Linked DNA regions of Catalinimonas alkaloidigena. The protein of the gene in region 1 interacts with the protein of each later gene in a pairwise test. Links are inferred from orthologs where the notes say so. Each region holds a gene or a part of one and is shown in the gene's direction. Other genes may lie near its edges.

Region 1 (9,792 bases):
GAGAGATGTCTCGTTCCTGCGCGTACAGTTGATCCAGGCGCTCCGTCAGAAACTCGTAGCTGAACGGGGCCTCTTTGACCAGTGCTTGGTATTCGCGTTCCAGTAGGGAGAGCACTTGCGAAGTCTGCGTGGCATCGAACCGGACCACCATCTGCTCCACCCACCGGGGCTCCTGGGCTACTTCATAGAACAGGGGCCCCACCTTCTGGCGCAGCGAAAAAAAGTGAATGTCGGGGAGAACACCGGCCACGGTTTTAGGAATGCCCTCGCCCAAGGCCCCGTTTTCCCACGAAGGTTCCAGCACAATCGTTTTGCCGACCGCGCTGTGCGCGTCCCAGCCGAACTGACGGGCGGCGGTCTCGTTGATGTAAAACAGTTGCTCCGGCGCACCAGGATGCAACGCTGCCGACAGGGCGGCACTGTCCATGCCCAATACCTGCCAGTAGGCGACGTCCATATACAGGGTATGCGCATCGTCCATCACCACCTGAAATCCTTCCGGCACGTAATCGATATGATTGAACGTGGCACTGCCGGGCAACAGACCGCTGCCTACCTGGTGGATGTCCGGTTCCTGCACCAGCCGCTGTTTCAGACGTTGGTAGACGTCGACATCCTCTAGCGGAATCTGCACGATCCCTTCCCGCACAAACCCCAGGTTCTTTCGTTGCACGTAACGCAACTGATCGTTGATGATATAAGTGACGCCCAGCAGACTAATGATGAGCGTAAACTGGCTGATGACCAGTACCCGACGCAGCCGGGCGTTGCGTTTGGGGTGTTGTTTGGGTCGGAAAAGGCCGACGATGTGCTGTCCGGCCAGCAGCAGCGCAGGGTAAAGACCCGCCAGTCCGGCAATGAGCACTACCAACGCCAGCGGAGCCAGTACGAAGCGCCAGTCGCGGACGTAGAGGTTGATCAGTTCCAGATTCATCAGACGGTTAAAGGCAGGGAGGAGGGCGTCGATCACTCCGAGGGCGAGCAGCCAGCTTAACAGCGCGAAAAACAACGCTTCACACAAAAATTGCACGCGGAGTTCCCAGGGGCGTGCGCCCAGCACTTTGCGCAGGCCCACTTCTTTGTGGCGGCCGTGGTAAACGGCTACCGACAGGTTGACGTAGCTGATGAGGGTAATGAGCAGAATCACCGCGCCCATCCACGCAAACAGGTAAAAATAGCGCACGTCGCCGGGGGGCTTGAGTTCGTATAGAACATTGGAACGCAGGTGGATGTCGGCCAGGCGTTGTACCTGTTCGCCTTTGACGAGCGGATCGTCGACGCGCGCCGGATTCTGGCGATGCAACGCGGCGGTGATTTCCGTAGCCAGGCGCGCGGGCGTGACCTCGGGTCGGCTGCGCACGTAGGTGTAGGCCCCCCAGGCAGGAATCCGGGCGGGATTTAACGCCATCTCGAACCCAACGTGCGAAACGTCTGGCACATCTGCGATAATGCCCGTGATGCGGTAGTCGATGCTGTCCAGGCGAATGGTGTGCCCTAAGGCCGCCTCTGCATACGTCTCGCCGAAGTGACGCCGGGCGGCCGTTTCTGTCAGGATCGCACTGTTGGGTTGGGCAAACGCAGAGGTCGGGTCGCCTTCCAGAAACGTCCAGGTGAAAAGATCGAGGAAGGCAGGTCCCGTATTCGTAAAGAGAATGTGCTTCTGGGCAAACGTCTTCTCCCGGGTGGTAATAAAGTTTTCCTGATCGCCTGTGACGGCGAACTGAGCGACTTTCTCAATGTCCGGCAGGGCACGCAGGTAGTCGAGTTTTTCCTGCTGTTGGGCTGCGTCGGCGTCTGCATAACCGGGAAATCCCAGCACGGGGTACCACTGGGAACGGTAATGACTGATGATGCGGTAGGTGCGTTCGTGGTGCTGATGGAAGCGATCGTACGAATACTCGTGGTGAGCGTAGAGGAAAGCCAGCAGGCAGGTGACCAGCCCCGCCGTCAGGCCAACTACGTTGATCAGGGTGTAGGCGCGGTGCTTAAGGCACTGCCGAAGGATAATCTGCCAGTAGTTGTAGAACATGCGGGTCGTATAGGGTGGGACGTAAGTCGTACTATCAACTATCGTGCGTATTGTGTAACTATTTGATAATCAGTGATTTTATTTGGAAGTGTGTTGGCGGAACGTTCGTGCATGGACACTCGCGTCCGGTTTCGGACGGCAGCGTTGCAAGGAAGAATGAGTGGGAATCTGCAGATTTGTCCTGGTCTTGCTCTTTAAAGGCACTTCTAAAAAGCAAAGGGGACACTGTCATCGCAGCGTCCCCTTTGCTTTTGTGCTTGCTTTTCGCTTAGTGCGTGTGTTCTTCGCCGTCGTGGCACTTCTCCTGCACTTCGTGAAAACGCTCGTGGAGGTCGTCCAAATCGGCGAAAATCTCTTCGTCCGAAGCCTCGGTTCGCACCGTCTTGCGCAATTTTTTGGCCGTAGTCACCAGCGCATCCAGCGATTCGGACACCGCTTCGTTATATCCCTGGGGCAGGGGGGCACGTTGCCAGGCGACCGCCGCCTTGACCAGCTCGTCGACGCGGGTCTTGATGGGCTGCATGTTCCCCTCTTCGGCGGGGTGGAAGGTCTGGGCCATCACTTTGTGGAACGCTTGCATCTCTTTCCATTCGGGTTGGTCCTGGGCAAACGTAGCGGCCTGGAAAAGCAGGCAGAATGCTACGGCGAGTAGATATTTCATACGATGAAGTTGGTCTTGTCAGGTTGAAGTCACCGCAAAGATAACGCCAGCAAGTCGGTTATTCTTGCGCGGGCGGGGTGATCATGATGTGGGCGCGGTGCGTACCCGGGTCCATAATCCACGGACCACCCGGCACCGTCGGTCGCTCGGGCAAGCCGGTCGACGCGGCCGTGGCGAACGGAATGTAGACGACGTAGCGGTAATTGGCGCCCGTTACCTGGTTGGTGGCAGGGTCGTATTGGGCATCGGCTCCGGCCAGAATGTGCAGTGTGGCGGGGTGCGTGGGCATCTTGAGCGTACCCGCTTTGGCTTCTGCTTCCCGGATGTCGAACAGTTCCCTGCCGTTTTTCCCTTCCTCGCGCAGGGCCCGACCGCGTGCCATAAACGGCTCCAGATCTTTGTGATAGCACACTACTTCGAAACCGGGTTGGTTCGGGTCATCGGCCCGGCAGATCTGGCTGTTGGTGCCCTCGCGCAGCGTGACCACCTTGCCCTGGGCATCGTAGCCCAATACGGTGGCTTCCGCACGTTCCGGCTCGGGTGCCGCCAGGAGTGCAGCGCTGATCTGCTGTTCTTTGTTGGGAATCGATTGCGCCTGTGTGCAGGCGGCCGGCAGACTGGCGGCGACAACGGCAAAAGCGAAGATCAGAGAGGAGTAGCGCATGGCGATAGGAGGTTGGTGGTTCAAAGTAATGATTTACACGCAAAACCCCATGGGCGGGGCGAAGGCTTACGCCGCCACAAAATACCGACGGTGGTAGTTGATTTGCCCGAGGTGGTAATGAAAGTGCGCCAGCAGGCGAGCCATCATAAAACCGATGCTCTGGTCCTGCCCGGCGTTGTGCTCTTCCGGGTAAGCGTACGGCAATTGTTCTTCCTCCAGGTCCAGGCACACTTCTTCCATCATGTCGAGGGTCGACTGGATGCGTTGCAACAGCAGCTCGCGGGAAACGTCCTGTTCGGTAAACTCGCGTTCGCGTTCGCGCTGGTAGCCCGTTTTGCCCAGGCCCTGTCCCACAAAGTGGTTGAGGTTACCCAGCAGGTGGAGCGTCAGATTCCCGGCCGAGTTGGTGGTGCCGGGGAGTTTGCGCCAGATGAAGTTCTCGTCAGGATACGCGCCGATCTCTTCCCGGAGTTGATCCAGGCCACGGCGAAAAAATTCGTGCAATGCCGCAATCATAGAAGGTTTGTTTTGGGGCCTGAATATAGGATTTATGCAGAAAGGTAGTATACCGATTGGGCCGAAATCTTCTTGGTGGTTCTGCGGTAGAGGACCCGGTCGAGCCAGTAGCCGGGGCCGGACGTTTCGGCAGACTCCCTAAAAACCCGGAAAATTTCGCTGGGATGTCGGTTTTTTACAAAAGATGTCTGACCGAACTTTTTACATTTGAACCATCAAATCATTCTCCAAGCACAATTACCTTTTTTTCAAGTTTATGAAGAAACTTCTTATCTGTTTGGTGGTTATGATGGGCCTGTTTGCAGCAGTACCGCATAACGCACAAGCACAGTCGTACGCGAAGGGCGATAACATCCTGATGGCGGGTGTTTCGATTGGCCGGTACGGATACGGCTATTCGTGGTACTACAGCAACGCCGCGTTGTTCCTGCCGCTGAACGCGGCCCTCGAGTTAGGCGTGCACGAGTTTATCAGCGTTGGTCCTTACCTGGCCTATGCGCGCTGGTACGGCTGGAACTACGTTTCCGTAGGGGCGCGCGGTTCGGCCCACCTGTTTCCCATTCTGAACGAATACCTGGATACGGATCTGGACGATACAGATATAGATGTCTACGTCAGTGTGTTGCTGGGGCTCGATTTTCGGCCCTACTATTACACCAACGACAGCAATTTTCGGGGGCGTGCCGGCATTGGCGGTGGCTCGGTAGTGGGGGCCCGCTACCAATTCAACCCCAACGTCGGTGTCTACGCCGAAGTCGGTCGCGGTGCCCTGGGGTACCTGACCGGTGGCGTCGCCCTAAAGTTCTGAGTATAGAGCGAGTGATCCTAAGCCCCCCATGGGACTGCAAAAAATCCATGGGTTGCTTGGAGCCGACTGCTTCGGAAAGAAGTAGTCGGTTTTTGCACTGCTGTTCCCTTCCTAGCAAAAAAGCCGGCTTCTGCACTAGAAACCGGCTTTTTTGTGTTTGCATCTATTCAGGGTTTGAGGACCACTTTCAGGCAGTTGTCTTCTTTGTTGTTGAAAATCTCGTAGCCGTGCACGGCCTGGTCGAGCGGCAGGGTATGGGTAATGATGTCGTCCAGTTTCACTTTTTCCTGTTTGACCAAGTCCAGGAGGTGGTCGATGTACGTCTGCACCGGCGCTTGCCCGCCCCGGAAAATGATCTCCTTGTCGAACATCTGGCCGAGTGGAAAATTGTCATAGTTGGTCATGTATACGCCCACACACGTCACGGTGCCACCCCGGCGTACGGTCGAAAATGCATTTTCCAGCACCTTGATCGTGCCGACCTGCGTGCGGACCACCGATAAGGCCTTTTCCAGGACGTTCCGGTCGGCTTCCATCCCGACGGCGTCGATACACACGTCAGCCCCGCGCCCGCTGGTCATGTCCCGCACGGCTTTGGGAATGTCGACTTTGGCGGCGTTCAGCACTTCCGATCCCGCCGATTTCTGCGCCTTTTCGAGCCGATACGGCTGAATGTCGACGCCGATCACCCGCGCGGCGCCCTGCAACCAGGCTGCTTTCTGGGCCATGATGCCCACGGGGCCGCAGCCAAAAACCACCACGGTTTCGCCGCCCTTCAGGTTGGCCCAGTCGACGCCTGCCCAGCCGGTAGGGAAGATGTCGGTGAGGAACAGGACCTGTTCGTCCGTCAGGTTGTCGGGCACTTTGCGTGGCCCGAAGTCGGCGTACGGAACTCGGACGTATTCGGCCTGGCCGCCGTCGTACCCACCGAAAATGGAGGTGTAGCCGAACAGCGCGCCCCCTTTGCCTTTGGTCAGGCCCCCGTCGGGGCCGTAAAATTCAGGGTTGGAATTTTCGCACTGCGTGGGCAGGTGGGCCTGCTGACAGAAGTAACAGTGGCCGCAGGCAATGGGAAACGGCACCACCACGCGGTCGCCTTTTTTCAGGTTATTGACACCCGCACCCACTTCTTCGACAATGCCCATGAACTCGTGACCCACCACAAAGCTCTGGGTATCGGGAATTTTACCGTTGTAAATGTGCAGGTCAGAACCGCAAATGGCCGTGGACGTTACCCGAATGATGGCATCGCGGGCCTCTTTCAGTTCCGGGTCCGGCACGGTATCGACACGAACGTCTTTGGGTTTATGGTAAACCAGGGCTTTCATACGCAGGGTTGGGGAATGATGTGATGAATAGTTGTGACATAACCAGACCAGAAGTCTGATGAAGAAAAGTATCCTTACAAACGCGCCGGGCCGCTTTGGGTTGCAAAAACCTGGTCCGCAGGAAGTTAGCAACTCGCGCAGCGGAATGCCGGCGGAGAGCCCCCCGGGCATGCCGGCTTTTTCTATCTTTGAGAAGGGCGAAGCTTTTCGCCAAAAACCGCGAAATTTCTTCGCGCCTTTGTACGTTACTAAGTATACGTGATGCGCTATATGAATATAAAACGATACTCGCGTTGGATCTGGGGAGCGCTGTTGGTGGGCGCGGTGGCCTGTAGTCCTTACGAACGCCTCAGCAAAACCGACCTTTCGTACCGCTACGGCGCCGAGACGCCCCTCCAGGTAGACAGCAAGGTGCTGGACGAAGGGGGGCAAATGCGCGTGTTCCTCGACATCAAGGCTAGCAAACTGGGCGACGACGCCACATTGGCGACGCTGAACGAGCGCTATGGCTTTTCGTACCGCATTACGCCCAGCTACCGGAGCAAAGAGACCATTGTCTCCGTTCCTTCGCTCGAATTTTCAGGTTTTCATGGTCGGAATAGCGACGGTACGTTCCACGTTTCGTTTCCGCTGGCCAAAATCGGAACGCCTTCGGCACTGATGGTGCTGACCGCAACCGAGAAGGCAAGCGGCAAAGCGGTGATGTTCGACATTCCGATTTCGTTCGCCGACGAAGACCTGAAAACGAAGTACGCCCTGTTCCCGATTCGGCATAATTACCCGGCCGGTCCGTACGTGACGACGCGCGACACGGTGGTGATCCGCTCGTTGCGAAACGATGCCCAGCCGCTGATGGTCCGCTACTTCAGTGATGCGTTCCGTCCGGCTTTGCCGCCGATGGCCATCACCAACTCCATCAAAAACCGCCCGGAAGAGACGCAGACTTACCAGCTACGCCCCGGCGAGGTGATGAAATTTGTGGCCGACGGGTTGTACTTCGCTCAGGAAGACACCAACTCGCGCGAGGGTTTTTCGTTCGTCGTGAACCCCAACCGTTTCCCGCGCGTCACCCGCGCTACGGAACTGATCGAGCCGCTTATTTACATCACTACTCGGAAAGAGCGCGAAAAACTGCTGTCGTCCGAAAATCCGAAGTTGGCCCTCGATGCCTTCTGGCTAAAACTTAGCAATAATAATCGCGAGTACGCTCGCCGCATGATCCGCGAATATTATACCCGCGTGCAGGAGGCCAACGCACTGTTTACCACGTTCAAACAAGGGTGGATGACTGACCAGGGCATGACCTACATCATCTTCGGGCCGCCCCAAAAAATGCTGCGCTACAACGACCGCGAGGAGTGGTATTACGAAAAAAGCGCCAGTATGCCCGAAGTCTATTTTACGTTCCTGAAAAGACCCACTATTTTTACCGACGAGAATTATGAATTGGTCCGGTATAACGAATTTGACCGGGTCTGGTATGCAAGCGTCGAACAGTGGAGAAAAGGAATCGTCCGAAGATAAGACCCACCGCACCGGAAGCCTCGCCCGTAGGGCGTGACGTGGTGTTTGGCCTGCGGGCCGTAGTGGAAGTGCTCCGTTCCGATCAGGAAGTGGAGCGTATTCTGGTCCAGAAGGACCTGAAAAACGAAGTGGCCCTGCCCGAAGTATTGGTGCTGGCCCGCGAGCGGCACGTGCCTGTGCAACGGGTGCCGATCGAAAAACTCAACCGCGTTACCCGGAAGAATCACCAGGGCGTTATCGCCCTGATTTCGTCCATCGCCTACGCGTCGCTCGAAAACGTAATCGATGCGGCCTACGAGGCGGGGCACGACCCCCTCATGCTGATTCTGGATCGCGTGACCGACGTGCGCAACTTCGGCGCCATCGCCCGTTCGGCCGAATGCGCCGGAGTCGATGCGTTGGTGTTGCCCGAACGGGGTGGAGCGCGGATCGGCAGCGATGCGCTGAAAACCTCAGCGGGGGCGCTCAGTCACCTGCCCGTCTGTCGGGTGCCACGCCTGGCACAAACCATCCGAGAGTTGCAGGCGCGGGGGGTGCGTGTGGTGGCCTGTACCGAGAAGGCCGACAAGCTGCTGTATGAAGTGGACCTGAGCGGACCGTTAGCGCTGTTGCTCGGTTCCGAGGAGGACGGCATTCAACCGGAGCTGCTGGAGAAAAGTGACGAACAGGTACGTTTGCCGATTCAGGGCAAAGTCAGTTCGTTGAACGTCTCGGTGGCGGCCGGAATTGCGACGTACGAGGCAGTGCGTCAGCGCCTGAACACCGTCGTCCCGTAAAATTCCCCCTAACTAGGTGACTTCCTTTTATGTGTCGACCGACCGTAGCCGGCTGGATGTCGGCATGATCCACGCGTACCTATCGCAGCGCTCCTACTGGGCACAAAACCGGACGCGGGCGCAGGTAGAAACTTCCATGGCACATTCGTTATGTTTCGGGGCGTATCAGGACGAGCGGCAGGTCGGCTTTGCCCGTGTGGTGACGGATTATGCAGTCTTTGCCTGGCTGGCCGACGTGTTTGTGTTGGAGGACGTTCGGGGACAGGGCGTGGGCAAACTGCTGGTGCGCTCCATCGTGGAGCACCCTGAATTGCAGCTAGTCAAACGCTGGATGCTAGCCACCAAAGACGCACACGACCTGTACCGACAGCACGGATTTCAGGAAGTGCATGATCCTGCGCTCCTGATGGAGCGGATGCGTTCTTAACTGCTACTTCTTGCGCTTCTTTTCCGCCTCGTAGGTGTGTTCGGCCAGTTCCATCAACTCGCGTTCGAGCGCTTCGCGTTCGCGGCGGTTGTCGCGTAGTTTTTTGCGGAGGGTTTTGGCGCGGTTGTGGGGTTGGGCGGTCAGCAGACGCCGGAAGAAATCGGCCACGATGAAGCCCTGCCGTGCTTTGGTCACCACCCCGCGCAATTTCCAGGTGCGGGCCAGGTACTTGACGCGGGCCACTTGCGCCAGGCGGAACGTACGGATGAACGACACCAGCGGCAGAAAAATGATCAGCAGATCGATCCAGTTGCGTTTGCAGTAGTCAACTTTCTCGTCCGAAGCCGAAAACATCACCAGAAACTCGAATGTAAAGGCGATCCAGATGCTGGCCTGCACCATTTCGAGCAGGAAATTCCAGTCGACCGCTGGGAAACGCTGTTGAGCATCTTCCATAAACTTCCACTCGACAATCAAGACCGGAATAATCAACATCGCAATCACGATCATCGGAATGCCGAACGCCTTGCGCAGCCGGTCCAGAAGGGGTTCGTTGGCTTCACACCATCCCCAGAACGGGAGCCAGATGCGCCGGATGTCCATGATGTGGCGGCTGCCGATGCGGAGCGGCGGAAACACCAGGGCCAGACCTCGCTTGAGTAGCTCGTGGCGATGCAGCCGCAGGCGTTCCTGCCGCGCGAGATAAAGGGTAATGGCAAAATCGGCCCAGAACAAGAGCAAGCCCACACCCCAGAGGGAACCCAGCGTGCGAGTAAAAGTGGACAGGTAGCGGAACTGGTCACCGCCGGTCAGGCCCATGATGAGAACCCCTGCCACGATGAGCAAGGCGGTTGCGGTCCCGAACACATACGGCGCGATGGTGTGCTCGTAGCGTCCCAACCGCGTTTGCATCCACGCCGTGCCGAGGTGGGTGCGCAATACGCCGTCGGGCTGGTCGGTAAACCAGTGGGCAACCCAGGGCGCTTTGCGGCTCATCTGCTGCAATTGCTCCGCCCCGGCCACCAACTGCCGAAACCGCTGCCAGAACAACGGATGCTC
Region 2 (16,406 bases), on another replicon or contig:
ACCCGCCTTCGGTGAGTTGCTCGTAAGCCGAGGGCTCCATGTCTACCTGCCCGATGATGCTTACGCCCGTGACCTTACGGAAATGTACCTGCGGCAGGTACCAGAAGTGGTACGATTTTGTTTTTTCTGCAAAGACTTTGTGTTGAAAATGCCCCTGCAACGCATGCTCGACGAAGTAGCGATGCCGGCGTAACCCACGCGGTTGTTGTAAGAACGGTTGCCCGATCAGCTCTGAAATATGTCGGTGTTTCGAGAAAACGTTGTGTCCCTGGGCGTGTACAATGATTCTGTCGGCCGACACTTGCAATACACTGTGGGGGAAACTGGTAGGAGGCGAAGACAGCGCCGATTGACTGTCACGTAACCGATGCCGCAACGAGGCATTTGTGGCTTTCAACGATGCGATTTCCTGCCGGGCCTTTGCCAACTCATCCTCAAAGCCAGGACTGCTAGGAGAGAGAGAAGAAGAAGAGGGCCGTGCAGTCATAAGGGTAATCAGGTTGAGCGATTGAAAGTTACGGTATCAAAATAATTATTTAAATAGTTAAACAATAGAAAAAATACGTCGAAGCATGAATGTGCGTGGTTTTATGGAGCGAAAAGGCTCAATAAATCTTAAGAATGCGGTTTTTATCCATTCAATTACACTACTATTAACGCTGTAGCGCGAAAAGTCGTATTCCTTCTCAAGAGCAGTAGGAGCAATTTTTTATAGAAATCATATAAAAATCCTGAAAATGTTACACAAGTGCGACTTGGTACATTTCTGCAAATTGCTTTTTCAGAACCAGGAAAGCGATCGCTTGAGTGCGATAGTTTGAGAACTGAGGAATGTTCTCTATGTTTGCATCCCCATTAAGCCCAGATGGCGGAATTGGTAGACGCGTGGGTCTCAAACACCCATGGTGGCAACACCGTGCCGGTTCGACCCCGGCTCTGGGTACAGCAGGCAAAAGCCCGGTCAGAAACCGGGCTTTTTTTATTTAATCAGTTTCTACTGCGTCGTATACCTGCACGCGCTCCCACCAGGCCGAACAGCGTTCGATGAACCGGTGATGGTCGGGATCATCCTGGTAGTCATCGTGGTCGGCTTTGTTGTCGAACATCAGGAGCAGCGAAAATGCGTACGTGTTGTCGACGACGGGGCGGTTGGTCGCGGCCGGTATGCCGATGTGCGATTGCCGAATGGTGCTGATGGTAACGAGTTCCTGCAGCGCTTTTGTAAATTCTGCACGGACTGTAGCGTCGTTCGGGCTTTTGAGCCAGAAAAATACGTGATGGACAAACATAGCGTAAAGGGGGTTTGTGGGGTCGCAAGATACCAACTTTACGCAAGCGGCGGCCCCAGCGCATTGGCCAGCGCCACGATCTCCTCCCGCCGCGCCAGTTGAGCGAGCCATGCTTCCGGTAAAGCCGCTTCACCGTACACAATGCCCGCCAGGCCCCCGGCCACGGCTGCCGTAGTGTCGGCGTCGTCTCCCAAATTCACGGCGGTCAGTACGGTAGTGCGGTAATCTGGCTGCGTAAGCAAGCACCAGCAGGCGGCCTCCAGCGTATGCACTACGTAACCATCCGACTGAATGTCGTCGGCGGGCAACTGGCCGATGTCCAGAATCAACACCCGTTCGAACCGGTCTCGCTCCTCGTACGAAAGGTCGAGGGTATCGAGGTAGTCGTTGCAAACCTCCTGCATGGCGAAAAAGGCGCGGTCGGGCGGTTGCCCGTGCAATAACTGGCGCGCCAATTCGAGGTAACAAAAGCAGGCCACCAGCGTGCGCGGGTGCGCGTGTGTAAGCGACGATACTTCCGCCGTACGTTCGTAGCGTTGCGCCACGGGAAGATCGTCGAGGTAAAACGCCAGGGGAAGGATGCGCATGAGCGAGCCGTTGCCGTTGTGCTGCTCCTCAAGGCCGCCCGCTTCTACGGGCGAAACGCCGGACTGCAGGCGTTGCAGTGCTGCTTGGGTGGTCTGGCCAATGCCAAAGGCCGTGCCGTGTGCCGACCAATGCCCTTCGGTTTGCCAGCGCAGAAAACGCTGCGCCAGGTCGTGTAGGTTGTAGCCTTGCGCCAGACTCTCGGCCAGGCAGAACGTCAGGGCGCTGTCGTCCGACCACGTGCCGGGCGGTTGCTGGTGCACGCCGTTGCCCATCGGTTCGGTAATGGGAGCACTGCGCAGCGCTTCCCGACTTTTGCCTTCCACCGGAACGCCCAGCGCATCGCCCAGGGCAGTTCCCAGAAGCGCAGCCCGGTAGCGAGAAAGGCGTAAAGCGTCGTCGGACACGTTAATCAGCGGTTAAGACGGGAAGTGACAGATACCTATAAAAAAGCCGACAAGGTGTCGGCTCACTACAAAAGAAGGCAAGAAAGGTCTATTCGCCTTTGTTTTCTACCGCAAATCCTTCGGCCAGGAACTGGTACTGATCAAAAATCGAGCGCACCGCCCGGCGGATGTGGCGTCGGCTAGCAACGGCGTACTGGTCGCCAAATAGGCCGGACGCATAGCCCTGCCAGATGGCCTTGTCACGCTTGTTGTCGTAGAGCAGAATCAGTAGCGTGCCTTCACGCAAACTATACTTGACCGGATCGTACGTCTCGTCTTCGTTTTCCGTTTTAGCCCACTGATCGATCTGCGGCTGGTTGTATCCCTTAAAGTTGAAGTTGTCGTAGAAAATCTTATAGGCCACCATCAGGTTCGGTTTGCTTTCGTCCATCTGGTACCCCTGCAATTGCAACCGTTGCTGAATCAGCTCCCGGATCAGCGTATCCTCGGCAGTCGAAATGGCGCTGGAGTTCATCTCGGTAAAGAAGTTGAACGTTTTATACTTCTTGAAGCGCCCGTAGTAGCTGTAGTCCGATTCGACCATGTAATTACGGAAGCCAAAACACCCGGATAGCGCGATAAAAGTGCAAAATAGGAGGGAAGAGTAGATGATTTTCATGACGGAAGGAATTTGTCAAAGTAAGCCAGTTAATATAAATATTTTATTGGAAAACCGCTATCACTACGTACATCAGACTTTACAACTCACCGGAGGCCACGATGTTCGGCCCGCATTTTGCTACCTGCCCCGGTACATAACCATTTTTACTACGATTATGCGATCAATACACTACCGACGTGCTTTTTATGCCGTCTTCCTGGTGCTGTTTCTGACATCAACCGTGTTTGCTCAGACTTCTGAACAAGCTTCTCTCCGAAAAATTGAAGTAACAGGAAGCGCCGAGCGTGAGATAGTGCCCGACGAAATTTATTTTCTGATCTCGCTGCGCGAATACATGAACGGAACCAACAAAACCACCATCGACCAGCTGGAAAATCAGCTTCAGCGAGCCGTGAAACGTGCAGGCGTCGACCCAAATGATCTACGGATAGAAGACGTTCAGGGATTTCGAAATTACTGGCAAAAGCAAAAAGAAAAAAATTTCTTAACAGGAAAGCAGTATCGCCTGAAATTAAAAACGCCTGACAAGATCAACGAGATTCTGGCGGGCATCGACGACAAAGGCATCGACCGAACCGACGTGTTGTCCTATTCGCACAGCCAGATCGAAACGTTTCGCCGGGAAGTAAAAATCGAAGCATTAAAAGCCGCCCGCGAAAAGGCGACCTACCTGCTGGCCGCTATCGACGAGCAAGTCGGGCCCGTGCAGGAAATTCAGGAAATCGACAACGGCTACTCGGGTCCGCAACCGATGATGAGGGTCGCCAATATGGCGATGGAAGCCGACGCGGCCGCCGCCCCGCCCATCGATTTCAAAACCATCAAGCTGCGTTATGAGGTTCGTACCGTGTTTGCCATTCAATAAAAGAAGGAAACCAACGCAACAAAAAAGGCCCTGGCAGTTCACCAGGGCCTTTTTTAGCGAAGGGAGAAAGACGGGTTTCGAACCCGCGACCTCCAGAACCACAATCTGGCGCTCTAACCAGCTGAGCTACATTCTCCGTTTGGGCGTACAAAATTAGTATTACGCCACTGTTCTCCAAACCTTCGGGCCTAGATTTTTTACCAGAGGGGGGAGCGGACACCTCGGCAAGCCCGGAAGCCGGGTGTCCGGAGCGGGCAAATCTTGCTACCTTTGCCGCCCGTAAATTTTTTCGATCATGTTAAAAGGATTTTTCAACCCACCGCTTCCACAGAACGAACCCGTGCTCGACTATGCGCCGGGAAGTCCCGAACGTCAGGCGCTGAAAGAGGCGTTGCAGGAAGCCCGCGGGAAAGAACTGGACGTTCCGATGTACATCGGTGGAGAAGAGGTGCGGACCGACACCCGGCACAAGCTTTCGCCGCCGCACGATCACCAGCATGTGCTGGGTTACTTTCACGAAGGCGATGCGTCGCACGTAGAACAGGCCATCAACGCCGCGCTGGGTGCCAAAGCCGCGTGGGAGGACATGGCCTGGGAGCATCGGGCGGCTATTTTCCTGCGGGCCGCCGATCTGCTGGCGGGGCCGTACCGGGCCGAAGTCAACGCGGCGACCATGCTGGGACAGTCCAAAAATGCGTTCCAGGCCGAAATCGACTCGGCCTGCGAAATGATCGACTTCCTGCGGTTCAACGTGGCGTACATGACCCAGATCTACGCCGAGCAACCCGAGTCTGGCGCGGGCGTCTGGAACCGGATGGAATACCGCCCCCTCGAAGGATTTACGTTCGCCCTCACGCCGTTCAACTTTACGGCCATTGCAGGCAACCTGCCCACGTCGATGGCCATGATGGGCAACACGGTGGTCTGGAAACCGGCGTATACCCAAATCTATGCGGCACAGGTCCTGATGCGCGTGTTTCGCGAGGCGGGCCTGCCCGATGGCGTCATCAACCTGATTTATGTAGACGGCCCTGTGGCTGGTGATATCATTTTCAACCATCCCGACTTTGCCGGATTGCACTTTACGGGCAGCACAGGCGTTTTCCAGCAGCTCTGGAAAACCATCGGAGCGAACATCGGCAAGTACCGGACGTACCCGCGCATTGTGGGAGAAACGGGCGGAAAGGATTTTGTGCTGGCGCATAAATCGGCCGAACCCAAGGCTTTGGCTACCGCGCTGATTCGCGGTGCGTTCGAGTTTCAGGGGCAAAAGTGTTCGGCGGCGTCGCGCGCCTACATTCCGAACAATTTGTGGGGCGACGTAAAACGCTACCTGCTCGACGACCTGAAAACGATCAAAATGGGGGGCGTCGAAGACTTCAGCAATTTCGTAAATGCCGTTATCGACGAGCGTGCGTTTGATAAAATCGCCGGTTACATCGAGAAGGTGAACGAGTCGCCGGTGGCGCAAATCATCGCCGGCGGGAAGTGCGATAAATCGAAAGGGTATTTTATTGAGCCTACGGTGGTGGTTACGGAAGATCCGATGTTTACCACCATGTGCGAAGAGATTTTCGGTCCGGTCCTGACGATCTATGTATACGAAAGCGAGTGGTTCGAAGAGGCCCTTCAACTGGTCAACGATACGTCACCCTACGCCCTGACCGGTGCCATTTTTGCGCAAGACCGCTACGCCGTGGAGCTGGCTTCGCAGCGACTGAAAAACGCGGCCGGCAATTTCTACATCAACGACAAACCGACCGGCGCGGTGGTAGGCCAGCAACCGTTTGGCGGCAGCCGCGCGTCGGGTACCAACGACAAAGCCGGCTCGATGCTGAACCTGCTGCGGTGGGTATCGGCGCGTGCCATCAAAGAGACCTTCGTGCCGCCGACCGATTACCGCTACCCCTTCCTGGCGGAAGAATAACGTAAGGAAAATAACCCTTATGGCAAAAAAAAGGCGCAGCATAACAGCGGCGCTTTTTTTGTATCATAAACCATAAAGTGCAGAAATAATTAACGGGGACTGTTAATAAATCTACAGTGACAAATGTAGTCTGTTTACGTAAATTATCAATTTTTTGATATCAGCCCGTGACCCCACGGTCGCAATGTTTGGTGCACGTTAGGAGGAAAAATTTCATTTATTCTCCTGATTTATGTAGATAAGGGTTATTTCTTATGCACATAGTGCAAAAGCGCAAGGGCCTTCACGTAGGCTGATCCTGGGGTGATTTGGCGTGACGGGTTGTGGTAAAGGAGTGGTAATCAGGAAGTAGTGCGAGGAGAGTGGGTTGGAGCATCGTGAGGTGCTACCCGCGCTCAAATCGGGGGCAGTCGGACAATTTTCGGAATAAAGTAGACGGTACATAAATCCAAGTGCACCTTGGCTATGTAAGGTTTTAGCGAAAAATTAAAATAGTATTTAAGTTGTTACGAGCCTGCGCCAATTTCTATCTCAATGCCCTTGTCGATTCCCTCGTTGATGATGCCCATCCGCACCGCCTCCTGTTCGGGTAGCGACCATTCGACGTAATCGTTCTGTTTGGCGCGGGGAGCGCCGTATTTTTGGGTGAAGTACGCTTGTAATTCTGTCTGCATGTCGCGCAGCGAGCTTTCGTTACGGAGGTAGACCTGAATGTTGAAGCCCTTCACCTGGTCGTTTTCGTCCAGGATGTACATAATATCCGCGAGTTCGGTGCTGTCCAGGTCGAGCGAAACCAACAGACGGTCGGTTCGCTCCTCAGGGGCGTTGTCGGCTTCCATCTGCAACACCTCCTGCCGGCTGGCACCCAGGTTCAGGCCCCGGAAGGTAGTCGCAGTATCGGGTAAGAAAATAAGCTCAGTTTTGCTGACACTCGGCACCGTAGGGGCGGGTTCTTCTTCAAACACCACGGTATCGACCAGTTCGGGCTCGGCCGGCACGTTACTTTGATTTTTGCTTGCGCATCCGCCTATGGTCAAAATAAGCAGAAACAAAAGGGATCGGGACATACATCATCGGAAAGTGAGGCAAAGGTAACCATAACGCGTTGATCTGTCGAACGCCTGTTCGTTTGCATGCGGAAGGGTTGTCGCCTAACTTGAACGCCGATTTAACGAAGCCTCCTTCATGAAACTTTTTACTGCGGAGCAGATCCGGGCGCTTGATCGTTACACGATCGAACACGAACCCATCGCTTCCATCGATCTGATGGAACGAGCCGCGCAGGCGTTTACCGACTGGTTTGTGCAGCATTACCCCGCGTCGCGGCCGGTAGCGATCTTTTGTGGCATGGGCAACAACGGGGGCGACGGCCTGGCCATTGCGCGTTTGTTGCAAGCGCAGCGCTACACGGTGCAGTGCTTCGTGATGAAGTTGAAAGCGCAGGGCTCGGACGATTTCGAAACCAACCTCCAACGGCTACAGGAACTCACGACCGTCACCCTGCTGGAACGTGCAGAGCAGTTGCCTGTGGCGTTGCCGGACGACGCGCTGCTGATCGACGCGCTGTTCGGCTCGGGGCTGGACCGCCCGGTCGAAGGTTTTCCGGCGCAACTGATTCAGTTCCTGAACCGCACTAAACTGCCCACGGTGGCGGTCGACATCGCTTCGGGCTTGTTTGCCGATCGGCCCAACGGCTCTGGCGACGTGATTGTTAAACCCGAGGCAACGTTCTCGTTTCAATTCCCGAAGCTGGCGTTTCTGTTGCCCGGCAACGCGCAATACGTCGGCGAGTGGTACGTCGGCGACATCGGGCTGCACCCGGAAGTCATTCAACAGACTGAAACAAGCTGGTTTTATACCGATGCGGCCGCCGCACGGGCACTTCTGCAGCCGCGTACGCGCTTTTCGCACAAAGGCAACTTTGGCCGCGCACTCCTGATTGCCGGGAGCTACGGAAAAATCGGGGCGGCAGTCCTGAGTGCACACGCCTGCCTGCGGGCGGGGGCGGGTCTGACGTCGGCGCTCATTCCGCAATGCGGCTATAAAATCATGCAAACGGCCCTGCCCGAAGTGATGGTGATGACGGCCGGCAGCAACAAGAAAATCGTGTCGGATTTTCCGCCGCTCGGGGCGTACGATGCCATCGGCGTGGGGCCCGGCCTGGGCAAAGACTTCAAAACGGCCAAAGCGCTGGGCGGATTGATCGAGAAGATGATCAGCCCCATGGTAATCGACGCCGACGCCATTAACCTTACGGCCGAAAACCAGGCGTGGCTGGCTAAACTACCTCGCCAGAGCATTTTCACCCCCCATCCGAAAGAGTTTGAGCGGCTGGTTGGGCCGGTTGCGAACGATTACGAGCGCCTGGCGCGCGCCAAAGAGTTTGCGCAGCGCTACCAGTGCGTCATCGTGCTGAAAGGGGCCTACACGGCCGTCGTGCTGTGGAACGGGGAGGTGCATTTCAATACTACGGGCAATCCGGGCATGGCGAAAGGAGGGAGCGGTGATGCGCTGACGGGCATCCTGACGGCCCTCCTGGCACAAGAATACGACTCCGCTACAGCCGCCAAACTCGGGGTGTACCTGCACGGTGCCGCCGGAGATCTGGCGGCTCAGCACAACGGCATGATTGCCATGACCGCTACCGATCTGATCGAACAACTAGGCCACGCCTTCGAACAACTTAACCACGCATGAAACTACTGCTTTGGGTCGGCGTGGGCGGCTTTTTCGGAAGCATGGCCCGTTACGGCATCAGCCTGTATGCCCAACGTTGGTGGCCGGGCTTCTTTCCGTGGGGGACGCTGCTGGCCAACGTGCTGGGGTGTCTGCTGATCGGCGTCTTTCTGGTCCTCGCCGCCCGGCAACAGTGGGAACTGCCGACCAAGCTGCTGTTGGCAACGGGGTTCTGCGGTGGCTTTACCACCTTTTCCACGTTTTCGTACGAGTCGCTGCTGCTCCTGCGCGAAGGTCGACCCGGCGGCGCGCTGCTGTACATGGGCGTGAGCCTCGGGTTGGGGCTACTGGCCACGGCGGCGGGCATGTGGCTGGGGCGCCAGTGGTAAAAAAAGATTCGACTACAAAATTCTCCGGCATTGGATAACTTTTATGCCACAGTTCTTTTGACCTGTGTATCAATCTTTTAACTGATCTGTTCGTAATCGCTCTTTCTCCATGAAAACAGTAGGGTGGCTCCTCGCTATGTTCTGGTTTGTGGCCGCGCACGCCCAATCGTCGCGCCTTCCCAAATATCCGCCCGACCGATGGGATTGGCAGCTCCAGCAGTACTACAAAGGCGCCAACGTAAAAGAAGTGCACCTGTACCGCCATCGGTACGACGCCCGTGGGCGCTTGGACAAACAGAGCGAGTTGGTCTGGACCGAGGTTTACAACAAGCGGGGAAATTTGGTGGAGCGCACCGATTACGACGCGGGCGGCAAAGCCAAGATTAAGTTTGACTACAGCAAGCGTGGGGTGCCCATGCAGTGCATCATCACCGACGGGCGGGGCAAAGTGCAGGAACGGCATCTGTACCGGAACGGGCAGTTGTACCGCATCATGCACTACAAAGAAGACGAAAAGCGGGTGGCGATGCTCGACGAAGTGGTGTACAAAGGAGACCAGCGTGAGCTGTTGCGCCGCAATCAGCTCGGTGCACCGACCCACGTTACCAACAGCTATTTTGACCCCACCGGGAAGTTTTATTTCGAGAAGTTGTTTACGGTCGACGAAGAGTTGGTGTACGACCACCGATTCCTATTGACCGACGAAGGGCAGATCCGCCGTATGGAGTTACGCCGCCCGGACGAGAACGCCACGCCGCTGGCCGAATACCGGTACAACGAGGAAGGCCAGCGCATCGAAGCGCGCTATTACAACGATCAGGGCGTTTTGCAAACGCGCGAGGTGCTGAAGTACGACCACCGCAAACTACCCACCGAAAAAATTACGTACGATGCCGAAGGCAAGCCCCTCATGATGGATACCTACGGCTACAAGCGGTATTGAAGAAGCTAAAAATTCAGTGGATCGAGGTGCCGAAAATGGCCGTTCATGCGGATACGGGCTTTGGTCCGCTCAATTTCAGACACCACCGGCAGCGTGCGCTTCAGGTGCTCGGATAGGTACGTTTGCCGCTCGGTTTCGCTGCGGAACTTCAACAGTTCGTATTCCTGGTGCAGCGACAAACCGATCTTGTGCGCGATTTCGTACGAAAGAAGCCGGTCGGGCGTCGTCCGAAACTCGGGGCGGAGGTTCAGCAGCGAGTACAGTTGCTCGACGTTGAACAGGAGCGCCGCGCGTACGTTCGGGTCTTCGTCGGTATGGTCGGGCATAAAACGCACTTCCCCACCGGCGTAGAGCTTGTCGGCCATCGGATTGTCGAGCGATTGCAACAGAAACACCCGGACGCCCTCGGTGCGAATGTCCATCCGCCCGTCGTCATAGCGCTTTTCCACCGAAAGGATGCGCACTTCCGTGCCGTATTCGGACACCTGTTCGTCGAGATACGCCGGAATGCCGAACGTTTTTTCTTCCTGCAGACAGTCGCTGATCAGCTGCTTGTAGCGCGGTTCGAAAACGTGCAGGTTCAGGGCTTCCTGTGGATAGACAACCAGATTGAGCGGAAAGAAAGGGAGAAGGGTGGTCATAAGTCAGATTATTCACAAATCAGGGTATCGTACGTTTCTTCGTCGACGACTACCTGATGAAAAGGCACGCCTTCGGCATTCACGTAATCGACATGGTACTGGCCCTCTTCGGCTTGCAGCGCCGCAAAGTACAACGGCCGGTCCTGCCCCAGGTCGATGACTTCCTCGTAGCGGACAGGCAACACCTCACCGTATACACTGCTCAGCACACCGTACCGAAGGCCACGCTCCACACGCAGCACGCTTTCTTCCGGCGTTTCGCGCAAAAATCGGATGGCATCCATCGGCTCCGAAGCGGCTTCGTTCTTGCCCCATTCCCAGAAGACCCACCGGCCGTTTTGCCGTACCAAAGAAATGCCCTCGGTCCAGTGCCGGATTTCGTCCATCGTAAACGGAATCAACGGATGGTTCTGGCTGTCGATCAGGCCGTAGCTGCCCTTCTTTAACGCAATGTACGCGTTGGTTGATTCAGCAAGCGGGCGAAGGGTAGCTTCGTATTGCGGCGGAATCAGGTGCTGCAACGTGGGGTCAAACATCCCGAATTTTCCACGCTGAAGCAACATGACCCGGCCGTTGAAAAAGCCGGCTCCGTCGTAACGTGCCGGGACTATAGTATTGCCCTGCAGGTCGTAGATGCCCGTTTTTCGGTTGCGTTCCGCCATCAGCAGTTGGTTGCCCAGCAGGGCGATGCGGTCGTAGCGCGAGGCCATAATCTGCTCTCCCTGGCTGTTGAAAAGCGACTGACGGCCTGCGGCGTCGGTGGCCAGCAGCAGGTAAACCGGAGTTTCGTTGGCGCCCAGCGTAAACTTGTTGGTCAGCACCTCTACCTTCTGGTACCGGTTGAAGTTGACCATTTTGTCCTGCCCGAACGCAGCAAAAAGGTTATCGTTCAGCGAGAGAAGCAGAATGTTTTCTGCCAGAAACTGTACTGAGTCGTACGCGGGCTCTTTGTAAAACGCACCGGCTTGGTTCAGAACGCCCCAGCGTCCGGCCACCTTCACGCCATAGAATTGTGTATTGAAGATCACCCGTTCGAACCCCTGCGGATGCAGCGGCTGCCCATCGCGGTTCATCAGGAAGTACTGCTGGTCTTTCTGCACCAACCAACCGCCGGGCGTGTATTCTACGGCATCGGCCGTGACGGGGACAATGGGTTTGAGGCGGGCGTTCACCACCCCCCAACGGTCGCCGACGCGCACCAGAAACGATTCCTGCGGCTGCGGCACCACTTCGTGAAACTGGAACTGCGGCCGCGGTGCGCGGTTTTGTTGCAGGTCGTTGAGGAGTTGCGTCCACCGCAACACCGCATAGCGCCCGTTTTGGCGCACCAGCAGCTGATCGTCTTCCATCGAAATGTCCTCAAACGTGCCTTTCAGGACGTTGTGTCCCTGGAGCGTTAACAACCGTACTTGCCCGCCTGTTTCGGCGCGGACCAGAAAGCCTCCGACCAAACTGATGTCTTCGAACTGCAACGGGATGGTTTCGCCATCGGCCCCGGTCACCAAACCAACGCTGTCGCCGCGTTCGGCGCGGTAGATACCGGGACGCAGGGCTTCCAGCCGGTCGTAGCGGAAAGCCGTCAGCGGTTTGCCCGCCCGGTCGACCAGCCCGGCGCGCGCGTTCTGATGAAGTACGAAATACGGCGCATCGACTTCTGCACAGCGGTATTCGTCGGTCGGTGCGTCGTAACGAGCCGGAATGCGCCACTGGCCTGCTTCGTCGATAAATCCCCAGCGGGCGTTGGCCGGCATCGGCAACAGTTGCGTGGTGGCGGTGGTCAGCCGGATCAACATGCTGTCGGCCGACGGTAGGCTGTACTGATTGGCGAACTGCTCCAGCGTACCTTCCTCCCGGTGGAACAAAAAGAGCCATTCGAGCGCGTGGGGAGCCACGTGTGCGTGCGGGTAGTCAGCGTAGAAAAGCGCGTAGGCTTCGGGGGTATGGGGCGCGGTGCGCAGGGCGTAGATGTGCCGCTGGGCCTCGGTCAGGTAAGCGTTATGGGGATAGCGACGCACAAAATTCTCGTAAGCCTCCAGCGTGCCCGAGGCGGTCTGGTTTTCGTAAAGCAGAAGCTCGTAGATTTCGTTGGCCTCGCGGGCCTGCCGGGCGTCAGGGTACTGTTTCAGGAAACGTTGGTACGCCTGGTAGGTACCCTCGGCTTTGGCCGCTTCGAAGGCCAATGAGTCGCGCGTGGCGGTGGCGGCGGGGCGTTGCGGTGCCGAGGCATAACGATCCAGAAAGGCCTGGTAGGCCGGTACGGTGTGCACCGAACGCGCGTAGGCAAAGGCCAGACTGTCGACTTTGATTTTTTGCCGGTCGAGCGCGGTGCTGTCCAGCTTGAGTTTTTTCAACTGTTTGGCCCCTTCGTCCGGGGCAAGGGCATAGACTCGCTGCGCGGCGGTGATGTAGTGGTATGCCGAGTCGAACGGGTTGGCGGTGGTGTCGGCTTCTACGAAATAACGCGACGCGACGTACAGGCCCGCTACCTGAGCTGAATCTTTTGCGAGCACTTTGCGCCACTTTTTAGAGGCGGCTTCGTACTTTTCTTTTTCGAGTTGATGCAGGGCCGAGCGGGGGGCGTTACAGCCGGCGTACAGGCACGTCCACAAGGTCAGCACGAGCCGCCACCAGGCCGGTGAGCAAGAAGCTGCAGCAAGAGGAAATCGAGCGATGCGCAAGGGTGTGTTAGGATTATTTCAATAGCTTTGACCCTGAAAAATCGGGCTAAAATCCCGAAACGTAGGAAGACCCAACTTGCCTTCTTTGCAAGGGAAATGTCAGATAACGAGGCAATTACAGTTTCCCTGTGCAATGCCGGGCATAAACATACAATGAATGTCAGAATTTAGTGCTTACCTCGCGTTAGGCTTCCACCACATTCTTGACCCCCATGCATACGACCACATTTTGTTTGTGATTGCCCTATGCGCCGTTTATTTTTCGCGCGACTGGCGACAGGTGCTGGTGGTGGTGACGGCGTTCACGGTTGGGCATTCGGTTACGCTGGCGCTTTCGGCATTTGAGGTGTTTCGCTTTCCACCGCAGGTAATCGAAATCCTGATCCCCATCACCATTCTTTGTACCGCCATTGCCAATTTGTTTGTCCGTCACCAGCGCAGCCTCCTGACCGACACCAACTACCGGCCCCGCCTTCGGTACGCGCTGGCGCTTTTTTTTGGTTTTATTCACGGCATGGGTTTTTCGACGTATTTGCGGTCGTTGCTTCCGCCCGACCAACCCATCGTTTGGCGCCTGCTGGCCTTTAACCTAGGCATCGAACTGGGGCAACTGGTGGTGGTGTGTGCCGTTTTGTTCATTTCCTTCATTTTCGTGCAGTTTGTGAAAACCGAGCGGCACGACTGGAGTCTTTTTGTGTCGGGCATGGTGGCCGGCGTTGCTTTCATCCTACTTTATCAGCAGTTGTAAACGAAGGCAGCGAGCGTTGCCGTAGATTTTTATTGGATGAACCGATTGCGTGACGTAACCGGCTCCCGCTCTGCGCAACGGCGCCGGCGGCAGCTACGGAAGAGCGATCTGCTGATGGCAGGGTTGTACGGGGTCCTTTACCTGATGCCTTTTATCAAGCCCGGCGGCAGTCTGTGGTGGATCGGCGTTAGCGGGTTGGGCATTTTGCCGGCTTTGCTGCTGCACCTGCTGCTGTTGCTGGTCGGGTTGCTCCGCCGCCCCTGGACCACGCAGCTACCCCTGTTATTTGCTTTGCTGATGGGGCTGCCCTACCTGTGGGCGACGTTCGGAAAAGGGGGGAGCGCTCCGCTGCCGACGGACGAGGTGAAGGTGTTGACGTACAACGTGAAACAGTTTGAGCGCGACGCCTACCATCCCCGCGAAAAGGACGCTGAACCTCGGTCACCACAGGTGATCGATCAGGAAGTGGCCTGGATTGCCGCGCAGGGGGCAGACATCGTAGTGATTCAGGAATTCTACGATTTCGAAGGATCGCCCCTGTTCAACATGCGTGAGCGTTTCCGGGAGAACGGCTACCGCTACCAGGCGTTCGATCCCTACATCGTGAGCCGGTCGGGCAAAATCAACCATTACGTTGGCACGATGGTGATGAGCCGCCATCCGATCATCGCGTCCGGCCTGATGCCCAACAGCATCTCGGCCCATCTGAACCAGAATCTCTGGACCGACATTGCGTTGCCTAGCGATACCGTTCGCTTTTATGGCGTCCACATGCAATCGTACGGCTTGCGCCCGGAAAACCGGGATACGTGGTTCGAACAGATCCGGGATGGGTTAAGCCGGCGCAGCGACCAGACGGTGGCTTTGCGGGAGCACATGCTGCAGTCGCCCTATCCGGTGATGGTGTGCGGTGACATGAACGACACCCCCTACAGCTACACCTACTGGCAAATGCGCATGCACCTGGCCAACGCGTTCGAAAAAGGGGGACAAGGCATCGGGCTTACGTTTCCGAGCGTGTGGCCCCTGTGGCGTATCGATCATATGTTTGCTGCCGAGGCTTTTCAGTGTACAGACTATCAGGTTTTTGACCAGGTTCACTTTTCAGACCACCTGCCCGCCCTGGGAACGTTCCGGTTCAGCGCCCGCGATTGATCAACAGCACGCCACCCACCACCGTAACCATCCCCACCAGATGTGCCGGCTGTAGCGATTCACCATCAAGCAGTCCCCAGGCCAGCGCGACAATCGGAATCACATACGTAGTCGAACTCGCGAAGATGGGTGTAGAGAGCTGGATGAGTTGGTAGTAAAAAATCAGTGCAATGGCGGTGTTCACCACGCCCAGCAACAGCACACCCGACAGCGCCAGACCCGCCCCCGGTGCCTGCACCGTGCGCGTCACAAAGTCGGTCGAGAACAGCACTACCGCCGCCGGAAGGCCCACCGCCAACAGGGAAAGTGCGGAGATGTGCACAGGACGGACGCCGTGCAAAAAACGCTTGACCATGCTGATGTTCACCGCGTAGCAAAGCGCCGCCAGCACCACGAAACCCGCGTAGAGGTTGACACGTCCCGCAAATCCGAATGTAAACCCACCGGTCAGCAGCAGGACGCTGCCCAGCAGCCCCAGAACTACACCGATCAGTTGGGGTGTCCGCACCTGTAAACCCAACCAAACCGCTCCAATCAGAAACGTGAACAGGGGTGTCAAGGCGTTCAATGCGCCCGACAAGGCACTGGGAATGTGTTGTCCGGCGATCGAGAAGAAGATGGCGGGGATCAGGCTGCCCGTAAAGCCTGCAAACACCAGGAAAACCCACTGTGCTCGGCTCAGTTGTTGCAACACACCGCGTCGGATCAGCGGTACTCCGAAAGGAACCATGAACACCGCCGCGGCCAGGATGCGCAGCGTACCTACTTGCAGCGGGGTGTACACCTGAACACCTTTTTTGATCAGAATAAACGAACTGCCCCACAGCAGCGAAAGGAAGAGCAACAGTGTCCAGGCCTGAACGGCCGGGCGCGTCCGGAGGGCGGCGGCCCAACTCATCCGAGGGGCACGTACGTCAATTGCTCGCCGATTTCGGCCAGGGTATCGTACACCTCCTGTGCATCGTCGGACGTAACCAGGCGGGTGCGGTACGGTTTGAAGTTGGGCGTCCCGCGGAAATAGTTGGTGTAATGGCGGCGCATTTCCGTCAGGCCTGCCACCGGGCCTTTCCACTGCAACGAAAAGTCGAGGTGTTGGCGACAGACCGCCACGCGTTCGGCCATGTCGGGGGTGGGGAGGTGTTCGCCCGTTGCCATAAAGTGCTTGATCTCCCGGAAAATCCACGGGTACCCAATGGCGGCCCGGCCGATCATGATGCCGTCCACACCGTAACGCTGGCGGTATTCCACCGCTTTTTCGGGCGAATCGATGTCGCCGTTGCCGAAGATGGGGATGTGGATGGCCGGGTGGTTTTTCACCTCGGCAATGTGCGACCAGTCGGCCTCACCTTTGTACATTTGCTGGCGTGTGCGTCCGTGGATCGTCAGGGCGGCAATGCCCACATCTTGCAGGCGCTGGGCAACTTCTACGATGCGAATCGTGT

The links.
Region 2: the proteins of rlmB (region 1) and BLR44_RS10495 interact in binary tests that used the Escherichia coli proteins (3 or more experiments, as listed by UniProt). The link is inferred for Catalinimonas alkaloidigena from one-to-one orthologs.

What each region holds. Positions count from the first base shown.
Region 1 is NZ_FNFO01000001.1:584,202-593,993, forward strand. Bases 6,405-9,404 are described here. They hold rlmB (23S rRNA (guanosine(2251)-2'-O)-methyltransferase RlmB), read left to right. Parts: upstream 6,405-7,502; coding sequence 7,503-8,306; downstream 8,307-9,404. Other genes in these bases: BLR44_RS02245 (GWxTD domain-containing protein), read left to right, coding at 6,405-7,530; BLR44_RS02255 (GNAT family N-acetyltransferase), read left to right, coding at 8,323-8,733; BLR44_RS02260 (hypothetical protein), read right to left, coding at 8,737-9,404. Also shown: BLR44_RS02210 (ABC transporter permease), read right to left, coding at 1-2,029; BLR44_RS02215 (hypothetical protein), read right to left, coding at 2,298-2,690; BLR44_RS02220 (hypothetical protein), read right to left, coding at 2,749-3,354; BLR44_RS02225 (DUF1572 family protein), read right to left, coding at 3,421-3,870; BLR44_RS02230 (hypothetical protein), read left to right, coding at 4,127-4,678; BLR44_RS02235 (zinc-dependent alcohol dehydrogenase), read right to left, coding at 4,846-6,006; more of BLR44_RS02245, read left to right, coding at 6,277-6,404; more of BLR44_RS02260, read right to left, coding at 9,405-9,792. UniProt on the Escherichia coli protein: Specifically methylates the ribose of guanosine 2251 in 23S rRNA.
Region 2 is NZ_FNFO01000003.1:770,252-786,657, forward strand. What follows is about bases 6,302-9,175. They hold BLR44_RS10495 (NAD(P)H-hydrate dehydratase), read left to right. Parts: upstream 6,302-6,919; coding sequence 6,920-8,431; downstream 8,432-9,175. Other genes in these bases: BLR44_RS10490 (hypothetical protein), read right to left, coding at 6,302-6,801; crcB (fluoride efflux transporter CrcB), read left to right, coding at 8,428-8,799; BLR44_RS10505 (hypothetical protein), read left to right, coding at 8,909-9,175. Also shown: BLR44_RS10450 (PAS domain-containing sensor histidine kinase), read right to left, coding at 1-487; BLR44_RS10460 (Dabb family protein), read right to left, coding at 984-1,289; BLR44_RS10465 (ADP-ribosylglycohydrolase family protein), read right to left, coding at 1,328-2,281; BLR44_RS10470 (DUF4136 domain-containing protein), read right to left, coding at 2,370-2,939; BLR44_RS10475 (SIMPL domain-containing protein), read left to right, coding at 3,097-3,807; pruA (L-glutamate gamma-semialdehyde dehydrogenase), read left to right, coding at 4,103-5,734; more of BLR44_RS10490, read right to left, coding at 6,241-6,301; more of BLR44_RS10505, read left to right, coding at 9,176-9,742; BLR44_RS10510 (LON peptidase substrate-binding domain-containing protein), read right to left, coding at 9,748-10,383; BLR44_RS10515 (WG repeat-containing protein), read right to left, coding at 10,392-13,001; BLR44_RS10520 (HupE/UreJ family protein), read left to right, coding at 13,219-13,809; BLR44_RS10525 (endonuclease/exonuclease/phosphatase family protein), read left to right, coding at 13,846-14,964; BLR44_RS10530 (DMT family transporter), read right to left, coding at 14,948-15,862; tRNA dihydrouridine synthase DusB, read right to left, coding at 15,859-16,406. UniProt on the Escherichia coli protein: Bifunctional enzyme that catalyzes the epimerization of the S- and R-forms of NAD(P)HX and the dehydration of the S-form of NAD(P)HX at the expense of ADP, which is converted to AMP.